3 regions of the Paenibacillus sp. Soil724D2 genome follow, and region 3 is predicted to be linked to each of the others. Evidence: riboswitches for the same ligand, from Rfam matches in the RefSeq annotation. Region 3 holds a riboswitch; each other region holds the start of a gene.
What was found. A riboswitch is a leader RNA that binds a small molecule or an ion and turns the genes downstream of it on or off. The one in region 3 is predicted to bind cyclic di-GMP.
Positions count from the first base shown of each region.

Region 1: linked by a shared signal. The riboswitch ahead of ASG85_RS20995 (transglutaminase-like domain-containing protein) and the one ahead of ASG85_RS15975 (stalk domain-containing protein) in region 3 are both predicted to bind cyclic di-GMP.
Region 2: linked by a shared signal. The riboswitch ahead of ASG85_RS00475 (C40 family peptidase) and the one ahead of ASG85_RS15975 (stalk domain-containing protein) in region 3 are both predicted to bind cyclic di-GMP.

Region 1 covers NZ_LMRY01000024.1:41,170-45,461, forward strand. The annotation lists gene spoIIE (stage II sporulation protein E) at 1-695, shown strand, start outside; gene ASG85_RS20990 (class D sortase) at 922-1,626, shown strand; cyclic di-GMP riboswitch class I at 1,706-1,793, shown strand; gene ASG85_RS20995 (transglutaminase-like domain-containing protein) at 1,807-2,613, shown strand; gene ASG85_RS21000 (collagen binding domain-containing protein) at 2,812-4,292, shown strand, end outside.
Region 2 covers NZ_LMRY01000001.1:98,626-102,917, reverse strand. The annotation lists gene ASG85_RS00485 (thiamine pyrophosphate-dependent enzyme) at 1-1,839, shown strand, start outside; gene ASG85_RS00480 (hypothetical protein) at 1,910-2,203, shown strand; cyclic di-GMP riboswitch class I at 2,322-2,409, shown strand; gene ASG85_RS00475 (C40 family peptidase) at 2,574-3,527, shown strand; gene ASG85_RS00470 (ribonuclease H-like YkuK family protein) at 3,634-4,227, shown strand.
Region 3 covers NZ_LMRY01000015.1:3,582-7,873, reverse strand. The annotation lists gene ASG85_RS15975 (stalk domain-containing protein) at 1-2,582, opposite strand, end outside; cyclic di-GMP riboswitch class I at 2,654-2,748, opposite strand; gene ASG85_RS15970 (3D domain-containing protein) at 2,945-3,634, opposite strand; gene ASG85_RS15965 (ArsR/SmtB family transcription factor) at 4,079-4,292, shown strand, end outside.

The DNA.
Region 1 (4,292 bases), on a different contig from region 3:
GCGCAGCCAAAGGCGGCGACCTCTTCTCGGGCGACAGCTTCTCCACGGTGGAGCTGGGCAATGGCAAGTATGCCGTGGCGCTAAGCGACGGCATGGGCAACGGCGAGCGCGCGCGTGCGGAGAGCCAGACGGCTCTGAGCATCCTCCAGCAGCTGCTGCAGTCAGGGATGGACGAGAAGCTGGCGATCAAGTCGCTGAACTCGGTGTTGATGCTGCGCTCTTCGGATGAGATGTACGCGACCGTAGATATGGCCTTGATCGACATGTACAGTGCAAACACAACGTTCATGAAGATTGGCTCTACCCCTAGCTTCATTAAGCGCGGAACGGAAGTGATTTCAATATCGGCGAATAACCTGCCAGTCGGCATCCTGAGTGAGATAGATGTTGATTTGGTCTCGATTCCGCTCCAATCGGGTGATATCCTTGTCATGATGACAGATGGGATCTACGATGCACCGGGACATGCGGTAAATAAAGAGATGTGGATGAAGCGGATGATACAGGAAATTGATACGACGATGCCGCAGGATTTTGCGGACTGCTTATTAGAAAGAATTTTCCGCCACCATCATGGCGAAATTCAAGATGATATGACCGTCGTTGTGGCACGAGTCGAGAAGAGGCAGCCTGAGTGGGCTACATTCCGCTGGCCAGGAATTACGCGAATGGAGCGTCCTAAGACGGTTAGCTAATGGAGGAATAGAAGCCATAACAGCTCATTTGCTGTTATGGCTTTTTATGTGCCGTTATTCCCTTAGGAGCATAGCGAGTGATGCTATTTCGAAACTAGTAAATTAATGCTCAATAAAGGTTGCGCTCAGAATTAGAAGCATGCTTAACTTATTAATATGTCTGGGTTGGCTGATGCTAAGCTTCCCTGGAGTGTCATTGAGAACCAAGAGAAAGGTGGCACCACTGATGATTAGAAAAGAGCTATCTCTGTTATTTATCGTTCTTGGGATTATCATTTTTCTCTATCCAACGTTAAACGATCGTTATGAGAGCTATCAGCAGAACAAAATTTTGAAACAATGGCAGGAAAATCTGCAGGATATGGATCAAACAGGCACTGTCCTCGAGGAGGAGGCAGATCCGGGCTTGGTCGTACCTTCTTCCAGTCCCGCAGCAGTGGAATCTCTGCCGACAAGCAGCCAGCTGAGCAGCCAACCAAGCCCCTTGGCCGTGAAAACGACACCGAAGCCTGTAACATTGCCGCAGAAGAATATAGAGGGTGTCCTCACTATCGATAAAATTGATCTGAAGCTCCCTATTCTAACAGATGCAACCGTGAATAATTTGAAGATTTCCGTCGCCAGCATAGCCAATACAGGCAAAGCAGGCGCTGTTGGTAATTATGCCATTGCGGGTCATCGAAACCTGACCTACGGAAAAAATTTTAATAGATTAGATGAAGTAACCGAAGGGGATTTCATAGAAGTGAATACAGGGAGCAAAACGTATATCTACAAAGTAGTGGACAAACAGTATGTCCTCCCAGAGGATGTTTGGGTGCTGAAGGGCAACGGCAAAGATCGGGAGATTACGCTAATAACTTGCCATCCAATGGAAAATCCGACTCATCGTATTGCGATCAAGGGAATCATGGTGCAGTCGAAGGAATAAAATGTAATATTTTGTCTATTCAGAGAGACAAGCCTATGTTAAGATTGCACTATAGTGATTATAGGGAGTCGGTGCGTTCCTCCGATAAAGGCAAATCTAGCGAAAACTAGAGACGCAAAACTAAAGGGCCTTCCTTAGCCGAACTAAGTTGGCAGCCAGTTACCGAAAGGGGATTTTTTTGTGTTTAAAAAGCCAATTATAAGAACGATCATGGCAACTTTTCTGTTTGCTCTTGCTCCGCAAGGGATATTTGCAGCTTCCAATCCTTCCGTGATTGATAAAGATGCTCTGAATAAAGGGATTATCTCGGTTCATTATTCAAACGATAAGAACTCCAAAGTTCTCGTGCGAATCATGAGAGAAAATGTTAAATATGATTACACCTTCGTAGAAGGGGATCAGTACCCTTTGCAGCTTGGAAACGGCCAGTATAAAGTGCTGATAGGTGAGTCCATTGGGGCTAATAAATATAAAGTTGTAGCGCAAGAACAAATCGATTTAGAAATGGAAGACGAGAATGCCGTATTTCTGCAGTCCATTCCGTTGATCGATTGGAACGATGAATCGAAGGCGGTCGTTGAGGCTAAGCAATTAGTTGGAGATAAAGAAAAAGATATCGACAAAATAAGAGCCATTTATGGATATATCACCACGCATTTTCAGTATGATTACGAGAAGGCCCAAACTGTAGCAGATAGTTATATACCTAATCTGGATACGGTCTATGCAGAGTCCAAGGGAATTTGTTATGACTTTGCAGCTACTTTTGCGGCTATGGCAAGAAGTGAGGGGATTCCAACCCGTCTGGTTATGGGATATGAAAGTCATGCGCCAGATACTTATCATGCGTGGAATCAAGTCTTCCTGAAGGAAAGTAAGGAATGGGTGACGATTGATACGACGTATGACGCTGTTCATATACAAGCCGGTGAAACGATAGATGTCATAAAAAATGATTCTAATTATCAGATATCCAGAATATATTAAGTGAAATGATGAAACCTGATCTCATAACTGAGAACAGGTTTTTTTGTGCTTTCCATGTTGAAAAACAATAAATCCCAATATTTACAATACATCTTGTATCATATATCATTGATAATGATACATTTTGTTTCAAAGTCATAAGAGGTAGCACACATAAATAATCTCTATAAAAAATTGATCCATGAATGGAGGTATGAAATGATGTTGAAGAAAAAGACGAGTGCGTTGCTGATTACTTTATTAATTTTTATGCAGAGTATTTACGGGATTGGCTTTATTACTAAGGCCAGTGCGAACACGATTTCAAACAATATTCTTGACAGCGTGACGATGGCTGTATATGACAGCGCAGGTCAAGTCGTGACCGGCAATGTTTACGAGCCAAACTCCACAATACAGCTTGACTATACGTGGTCTCTGCCTAACGGTCATGGGTACAAAGGTGGTGATACGTATACATTCACACTGCCGCAGCAATTTTTACTATTCAACGATATTCCTGGTGTTTTGGTCATGGGGCAGGACCAGATAGGAACTTTCCATGTTGATCAAGCTAGTCATCAAGCGGTGATCACTTTTAACAACTACATCGAAAGCCATGACAATGTACATGGCACGCTCACGTTCAGAACACATTTAGATACAAGTAAACTTACTGAAAGCACGACGGTAACGATTACCATTCCGATTCAATCTGGTGATCAGATTTTCACTCTTCATCTTAAACCTTCTGTCACTTCCACAATTGAAAAAAGAGGTGTATCTTCTGGATTTAATTCGAAAGATATTCATTGGACCGTGGATGTGAATAAGACGCTGGATTCTGTTCAGAACGCAGTGGTGACGGATCCTATCCCACCGGGTTTATCTGTTCCAGTTACTGTAGCAGTCTATGATCTAGGGGTTCACTTAGATGGAACTGTCGTACAAGGAGCATTAGTGGATGCCAGCAAGTATACAGTAACTAGAACAGGAGCAGATCTTTCTATTCGATTCGCGGAATCTCCTATTCACACGGCTTACCGCATTCAATATACGACGCCAATAACCGATTTTGACAAAGCAACCTTTGTGAATACGGCAACCTTCGGGGGAAGTAATAAAAACCCAGCTCAGACCTCTGCGACAGTCCATGTAACGCGTGGCAGCTCTTTGGATAAAATTGCGGAAAGCTATAGTCCCATTACGCAGATTATTAATTGGGGAATCAAATATAATTATAATGAAAGGACTATTGCCCAATCAGCAGCATTCCTAAAAGATTTATTCAATGATACACAAGAAATAGTTGCAGGATCCCTTCATATCTATCCAGTAACGTTCAATCCAAGTGGCAATGAGACACTGGGAAGTGAATTGCCGAGTGGGGAGTACACCATTACAACGGAAGCAGCTGCTGGCAAGAAAGGATTTAAACTGCAATTTAATCATAATATTTCATCGGCATATAAAATTAATTATCAGACCAAGGCAAGTAGTCCAGTTTTGAAAAATATGATCATAACGAATAGCGTTACGTCCGGCAGCGGAGAAAGTGATTCAGCATCTCGGCCTGTTGAACAGGGGGCTGTTTACAAGTATCCTGGAACCGCAGATTACAACGCCAAAACCGTAGCTTGGAATATTATCATCAATAGAGACAGTCAAGTAATGAAAAATATGGTTGTGACCGATACTTT
Region 2 (4,292 bases), on a different contig from region 3:
GCAGTCTATGACATGAATATCATAGCTTTAAAGCTGGCTGAAGATCCAGAAGTTCGATTGCCAGTATTGGTTGCTTCGGACGGTTATTTCACGTCCCACCAAAAACGTAGAGTACAAACGTTCGCGCATCGTGAGGATGTGCATGCTTTCGTCGGTGAGAAGCCACAGGGCTTCCCAGATACGCTAGATCGTAATAATCCGATTACCGTAGGTCCTTATATGAATGAGCCGGATTATATTAATAACTGCTACCAGCAGTCCATGGCCATGTATAACGCTGAAGGTGTTTATGACCGTATTCGGCAGGAATATGCTGAGTTGACAGGCCGTGATTATCCGATTCTTGAGCTATATCGGATGGAGGACGCGGAAGTCGCCGTGTTCTTGATGAATTCGGCTTCCGAAATCATCAAAGACGTCGTCGACCAGCTCCGCGAGAAGGGCATAAAGGCCGGATCGATCGCGCCGAATATCATCCGTCCATTCCCAGCAAAGCAGATCGCTGAAGCTTTGCAGCATGTGAAGGCGATCACCGTTGGCGATCGCGCGGATTCCTATGGCGGCCATGGCGGCAATATGGTCAACGAAATTAAAGCGGCGCTGTTCACACACGGGAACAGAGATACGCTTGTCATAAGCCGAATCTACGGCTTAGGTGGCAAGGACTTTTATGCCGAAGACGGGCATAATTTGTTCCAATTTGCCATTGACGCTGTACAAAGCGGCAAGGTTGAGGTTCCCTTCGATTACTATGGCCACACGCCAGGTGATCTTTCAAAAGCGCCGAAGCGGGTGTTGACGCCGATGAAGTATGAGGATTTGAAGACGGGACTCATCACGGTAACACCGGATGAGAACACGGGCAAGCTGAATGTACGTATCCCGCCTTTACGTGCATTGACGAAGAAACCAAAGCGTATTGCGCCGGGGCATGGCGCATGTCCAGGCTGCGGCATTTTCTCTGGCTTGGAGCTGTTTTTCAAGGGGATTGAAGGCGATATTGTCTCGATCTTCCATACAGGCTGTGCCATGGTTGTAACGACAGGTTATCCGTATTCGGCTCACAAAGCGACGTATATTCATAATCTGTTCCAGAACGGCGCAGCGACCCTCTCAGGGGTTGTGGAGATGTTCTGGGAGCGCAAGCGACGTGGCGAGCTCGACCATTTGGGTTTGAAGGACGATTTCACCTTCGTGATGATTACTGGTGACGGCGGGATGGATATTGGCATGGGACCGGCGATCGGAGCGGCTTTGCGCAATCATAAAATGATTATCCTCGAGTACGATAACGAGGGATACATGAATACAGGTGCGCAGTTGTCTTATTCGACGCCAATGGGTCATCGCACATCGACTTCGAACGTTGGGAAGCATCAGGGTGGTAAAGTGTTCCATCACAAGGATACAGCGCAAATTATGGCTGCTACCCATATTCCGTATGTATTTACGGGGTCGGAAGCGTATCCGCAGGATCTTGTAAAGAAAGCCGCGAAAGCACAATGGTACGCCCAAAATGAAGGATTGGTATATGGGAAAATTCTCATTGCCTGTCCACTCAACTGGTTGTCGGATGACCAGGAAGGCTCCAATATCGTCGGAGCTGCGGTAGATTCCTGCTTCTTCCCGCTCTATGAAGTAGAGCACGGAGTTACGTCCATCACGTATAACCCGGAGGATAAGAGCAAGAAGATTCCACTGTCGGATTGGCTCAAGACGATGGGGAAAACGAAGCATATGACGAAGCCTGAATATGAAGGTTCCCTGAAATCGTTCGAGACGGAAGTTGAACGCCGTTGGAATATGTTAAAAGCGAAGCATGAGAATGCTTATTTATAAGTCGTCATCATAAAAATGAAGGCACATTCACCATGATGGTGAACGTGCCTTTTTATCGGAGGAATGAAAGATGCCCTATGTACTGCAGCACAAAACATCGCAACAGATTTTCACATGTACACAAGTCAATCACTACGGTTTAGCCTATTATGGCGTTAAATTTTGGCCGGATTTAGAAGCGGCTGAGCAGCAGTATTCTGCTTTTCTACACAACGTTGGGGGAATGGAGACGGATACTTGGCATGTGACTGAGCTTGAGGAAGGGGAAATGAAGCTCTGCAATGTGAAGTTGAAAAATGACCCTAATTTGCAAGTGTTTTGGCCTCTTACACGAAAACCGGAAGTCCGTAAACCGGAAAAATAAACCATAGCGTCAATAGGTACGCAGCCACTATGATTTCGACAACAAACGCAACCTTTCGCCTATATTCGTGAAGGCCCCCTCAAACTATAATAAGGATGCGAATGAAAAAATTAACATCACAACGGAATGGCAAACCGAGCGAAAGCTTGGGACGCAAAGCTACAGGGGCTCTCGTGCCTAAAGCAGAGTGCTAGCCAGCTGTCGAATGCGATGGGACCCTTCTACAAGAAGAGGATGACCCAGTTGAGGCAAAAGGGTCATCCTTTTTACGATGAAGAGGAAGTGTCAGGTTCAAATTATCCATTTCGTCAGTACGGTTTTACGTAACTCAAATACAGCTAGAGTGATATAAACCTATGGAGGTATGACGATGAGAAAATGGACGATCGTCCTTGGTATGCTAGTTTTAGCGCTTACTTTTGTAGTCCCGGCAGCTATTCAGGCAGATGAGGGGATAACGACGAAGGCCCAAATTGTTTCGGGCGTAAGTTTCAGAGATCAAGCTAGTACTGCAAGTAATGTTATACGGTTATTGAAAACAAACGAAATTGTCACTGTCACCGACTATGTAACGACGAATTGGTATAAAATCAAGGATGCGCAGGGTGTAAGCGGTTATGTTTCGACGAATAGCAAATACATAAAAATAATTAGCAATGCGGAAATCATTTATGGCGTAAACTTTCGCACACTTCCAGCTTCCGATCCCGGCTCTAAGGTTATTCGGATGCTTAGTAAAGGGGAAGACGTCCTCGTTAAAGAAAAAGTCAACGATAGTTGGTACCAAATCCAAGATGCCAATGGAATTAGCGGTTATATAAGCACAAATAGTAAATACATAAGCACTGATTTCTCCGTCATCAAACCCAATCTGCCTCTCGCCGAAGAAATTGAAGCCGTTATTGCAGCTGGCAAAGTTTACTTAGGCACTCCTTATGAATTTGGTTCGGAACGCAACGATACCACGACCTTCGATTGCTCGGATTTCATTCAAACGATGTTCTGGGATGCTCTACGATTATCCGTTCCTAGCGATTCACAAGCACAAGGCAACTATGTTAAATCGTTAGGTCCTGTTAGTAAGGACTGGACAAGTTTGAAACGTGGGGATCTGATGTTCTTCAGCAGCTACAAAGGGAGTAAAGCATCAGATTATGATAATGTGAACGTTCTTACAGAACCGATCACGCATGTTGGACTATATTTAGGAAATGGGAATATGCTGCATACGTATTCGATCGAATCCGGCGGTGTTCGTATGGATACGATCGCTGGAAAGCAATGGGAAAATCGATTTTTGTACGGCGGCCATGTTTTACGATAAGTGATGGTTCGATCAGAGGAACTTTGCCATATACTATAGATAGGGGCGGATGCAGCTTCAGCATCCGCTTCTTCCTCATTCTAAGAAGAAAGGAAGAACCTTATCTTTGAAACCTTTGACGACGACCCATCCACTGGAATTTCGGAACACAACGGAAAGAGGACTAAACCTAGATACCGTACACGAGCGTATTCTCCATTTCATGCGTCACGACCCCGTAGCAACCTACAAATTTATTATTGGTACGGATTGTCAGGTACACCAAGGTCATACGAAATTCATTACTGGTGTAGTTATCCAGCGGTTAGGAAAAGGAGCGTGGGCGTGTTATCGTCAAGTCATCGTTCATCGGGCCCTACATTCGATTAGAGAAAAACTTTCGATGGAAACTGCTCTGAGTGAAGAGATTGCGATGTATTTTGATGAGTCTAAGCGACAGGATATGGAAAACATCATTCTTCCACATCTGTATCAGGGTGCTTCCTTTGATATGTTTATTCATATTGATGCAGGTGACGATGAGAATAAGAACCGGACGGCTAAATTCGTCCAAGAGATGGTAAGGAGAGTGGAATCCGTCGGCATGGTTCCTGTTATTAAACCGGATTGTTATGTAGCTTCGGCTTATGCCAACCGTTTTTCGAAGAAGCCGTATCAGCCAATTTATGAGAATCATGAGGTCATCGATGGCATCCTATAAAAGTTATAGAAACCGTTAGTTCGATGTGGTCTCCTCGATCATAGGAACTGACGGTTTTGTTTGGT
Region 3 (4,292 bases):
CCATGACGTGTCATGTAAGTTTTGGAATATTCGCCAACATAACGTTCGCCATTTTTGTAATAGATCGTCCCGAAATAGGTTCCATTTTCTTTAAGCGCGAGTTCTATCCACGATTTTCCATCTTCGTAATAGTAGGTGCCGTTGCTCGTACCTCCTTTCACGAAATTTCCTTCGTAATATTTGGCACCTGATGAATAATATTGAGTTCCCTTCCCGTTAAGCATTCCGTCAGCATATTGTCCCTCTTCATAGAGATAAACCTTGTCTTCAGATTTTTCATAAGTCTTACCGTATCCATTAGGGATGTTCTTAACCCAATTGCCTTCGTATCGAAGAATTCCATTTATAAAATACTTGCCATAACCGTCATACAAATTGTCTTTAAACTCGCCATCGTAGACAAGCTTATCTACGATGTAAAACTTACCTTTCCCTTGAAAAACCCCTAATTTAGTTTCACCTTCGTAAGCTACGAAACTACTATCGTCAATATTGATAACATAGCCTGTCTGACGACCGTCCTCGAACTTCTGCGCAATCGCAATTTCACCTGTTCGGTCGCGACCGTATTGGTTACCTGAAAAATAGATGACGCCTGGTCCAACGACTTCATTATCATGGAACACGGCATCGTACCAAACTGAGCCATTATCGCGGTATAGCTTTCCTTTGCCGTTCATTTGGCCATTCTTGACTTGACCTTCATATAGAAGTGCGCCGTTGTCACCGTACAGCTTTCCTTCAGTTGCAGGATCGTAGATATAAACGGATTTCAGATTAGCATCCCACAGCACCTTGCGCCCCGTTGCTTCGCCAACAAAGCGCAGCGGTACGAAGGTGTAACCCTGATTTAGAAAAGGAGCGGTAGGCATTGAGGTAGTACTGCCATTCACGTTCGCTTCATCCTGTCCTAATATGAGGGAGAGCGACTTACCCTGACTCGTTCCTGTTACACTTTGTTTGGAGTCGTTCCATTCAATGTCTAAACCCAGTTTTTCGAAAATAGGTCTAAATTCAACCGTCGTTGATCCATCCTTCAGTACAGGGGACTGATGGAAGACCACTTCTTCTCCGTCCAAGAAAACACGAATCGGTTTATCTGCATTTAATAGTTCAATTCGCTTCTGTATCCAATAATCACGAACAAACTCATTCGGAACATCGAAGTAAAGCACAGCATAAACACCTGACTGAGAAATGTCCGTAAATAACCGTGTGTTATTCTCCTCTAGCAGAGCGCCCATGTAAGTCCACAAGCCGGAATCTAGTCGATATATCCCCAGTTTGTTCAGACCTCCTGCAGGAACTCTTTCCTTCATATAGGTCATCGAGAGCTTCAAGACGTCATCCCTCGACTCATAGGACACAGCCCACGGGTAGCTGACCATTTTTTGGCCAGGCTTAAGTGCTTTGGTAAGCGCTAAATCTTTATCATCCTTGAAGTCAATTGTGACAGCTTCATAAAAATCAGATTCCGGGTCTTTCGGTGAGTATACGGTTACGCTATCGTCCTGTGTAGACAGTTTTTTAATATTACCCAATTTCCCAATACTTCCCCTGATACCAGTAGGAACACTATAGAAATAAGGAACAGCCGAAACGAGCGTGTCTTCTACCTGACCTTCACCTGTCTTTTCGAGCCGGCGAAGTTGGATGGTTTCGTCCTTCATTCTCAATACAAGCTGGTCGTTATAGATGCCAATGAGGACTTCATTGTCTCCAACAATGCCAGTTTGTCTTGAAGAAAGATCGGCAGCGACAATATGGTTAGCTCCATTTTTGAACTCCGGCCATGCCGCTATACTAGTACCAATGGATACTTGCGAGAAAATATCTCCTAATTCCTTGAAGGTGCTTAGAACCTTTGGTACGGTGTCGATATCCTCGACATTCAGCATCCTTGTCTCATAATCTGGCTTGGAAGTAAATGCATGCATCCAGATAACGTTTTTGCCGTCAAATGCAAATTTCTTATCATTCCTGATATAACCTTCTGTTGGCTTGTACAATGTCCTGGACAATCCATCCATTGCGTTATAGCGTTCTAAGCTCCCCTTATCGCTAATATAGACGACAATACCATTTTCAATTAGAGCCCTTCTGCCTTTTCCGATTTCTGAGGTTACTTTTGTTTCTAAGTTATAAACCCTGAGTATCCCTTCAATCGGTTTGTAGAAAACAACATATTTCCCATCAGTGGCAAATTGATCATAGGAATACGGAGAGATTTCAGTCTTGGTTACTTCACCGGTTAGAAGATTGACAAGCATAACATGCTTTTGGTCCTCCAAATAGACGGCATAGCCTCCTCCTGCAGATAAGTATTGCTTATACTTCTTGGTGTCAGTAAGTTGCTTCAACTCTCCGGTCTCTAAATTGCGGCTGAACACCTGCCACCAACCAGGATTATCTTTGCCTAAGTACACCATCTGATTGCCTGTGATCTTCGCTTCAGACTCAGGTAGCGTGTACTCGGTAAGCTTGTCCGTTGAGGTGAATAACTCCGCGAAGGCGCTTTTTGGCAGCAAGCCTAACGATCCTGCGCCAATGACAACCATCAAGATAAGCACCCATAATTTCATTCTTATAAACCCCACATGCCCTCGCTCCTTCTCAATCTCCATGTTAGATAACACAAAAAAACCAAGCTCAATAGAGCAACCCGGCTATCATCCCATGAGATATGACTCATGGCTTAGACCCGTGGCTTTGCGTCTCCACCTTTCGATGGATTTGCCTTTGTTCATTATTGCTTGGTTATTAGGTATTTTTACTCATTCGTACTAGTTAATTAGAACCAACTGTTTTCCATATTAATCCACGTTTTTTCAAATTTCAACACTTTTCTACAAAAAAGAGGAAATACATGCACAAAGTGTGTGATATCACACAAAAAAGGCCAACCGGATGTCCCGGTTGACCTTTGCCCTGATAAATTTCTGACTTAAATATTCTCTCTATCTAGCAAATAGACTTTCACATTCTTCTTTACACCGAATTCTTGAGCGTCACTCAAATCATTCATAAATACATCAATTCTCGAACCGCGAATAGCCGAACCTATATCCTCCGCTTTACGAATCCCGATGCCGTCAATGAACACCGTAGAACCTAAAGGGATTACTGCAGGATCCACGGCGATCGTGCGTCCTTCTTTGGCTTTAAGACCACTAAATGTGATGCCATACATGGGATGGGATGCCTTTTTACCTGTTGATTCAACGCCAGCCGTATAAGCTGTAAGGGTTGTGTTCAACACTTTTTTGATAATTTTCTTTTGACCATTTGGTAAACCAATCTCGGATTCACTCTTCGGAATCGTTAAACTTTGACCTATCGTTAGCTGGTTCGGATTTGGAATATTGTTTGAATTGATAAGGTCATCTACGGATACGCCAAAATCACGTGCAATTTTGAACAGCGTATCTCCGCGGTCCACTTGGTATTGCGTCCTTGGCTGAACAAGCTCAGCTTGAGCGGCTTCTTCCACAGGAGCTGCATTTCTTGCCATACTATACGTAGGAGGTAATTCCCCCCCATCTTCACTTTCAGGGTACGAATAGGCGGGTTGCACCTGCCACAAACAAAGCAGCAACGGAAGCGTCAAAGTAACATAAAGAATTTTACGAAACATAGTATCTCCTCCTCTTAAAAAATAATAGAGTTATAGCTACTAGATTCGTCCAATTCTATGATTTATATACGTCTCGTATATATTTTTTTCAATTTGATAGACATAATGGACAATTCTTATGAAATCTTATAAACCTAGTAAAAACGGTCTATTGATTTACTATATCACCATTTTCAACGGTAATATTCGTATTCAAAGAGTTGAAGGCGGAGGACAGATCAACAAACATGTGGGGACCAACGCAAACCAAGGCGGACAGAGCGCTAAAAAAAACAAACCATAAAGAAATAAGAATGCTCAGTAGTATACAAAACAAATCTTGGCTTAAACTAACAAACGTGAAAGTAGGAGACTGCCGGTGTGGCAGTCTTTCTTGCTTTTCAACATACAGTAGTTCACAAATATTCCTTGACAGGAATATTCCATCTGGAGTATATTATGTCTATGAATAAGACTTTCAGTGCTCTTGCCGAGCCAAACCGCTTGCACATTGTCGAGCTCTTGCGTGACGGTCCCCTTACCGTCGGGGAAATAGCGGATCGGCTTGAGCTCCAGCAGCCGCAAGTATCCAAGCATCTCCGTGTGCTTAGTGATGCAGAACTTGTCGAGGTACAACCGTCTGCGAATAAAAGAATCTATAAGCTGCAGTTTCAGTCGC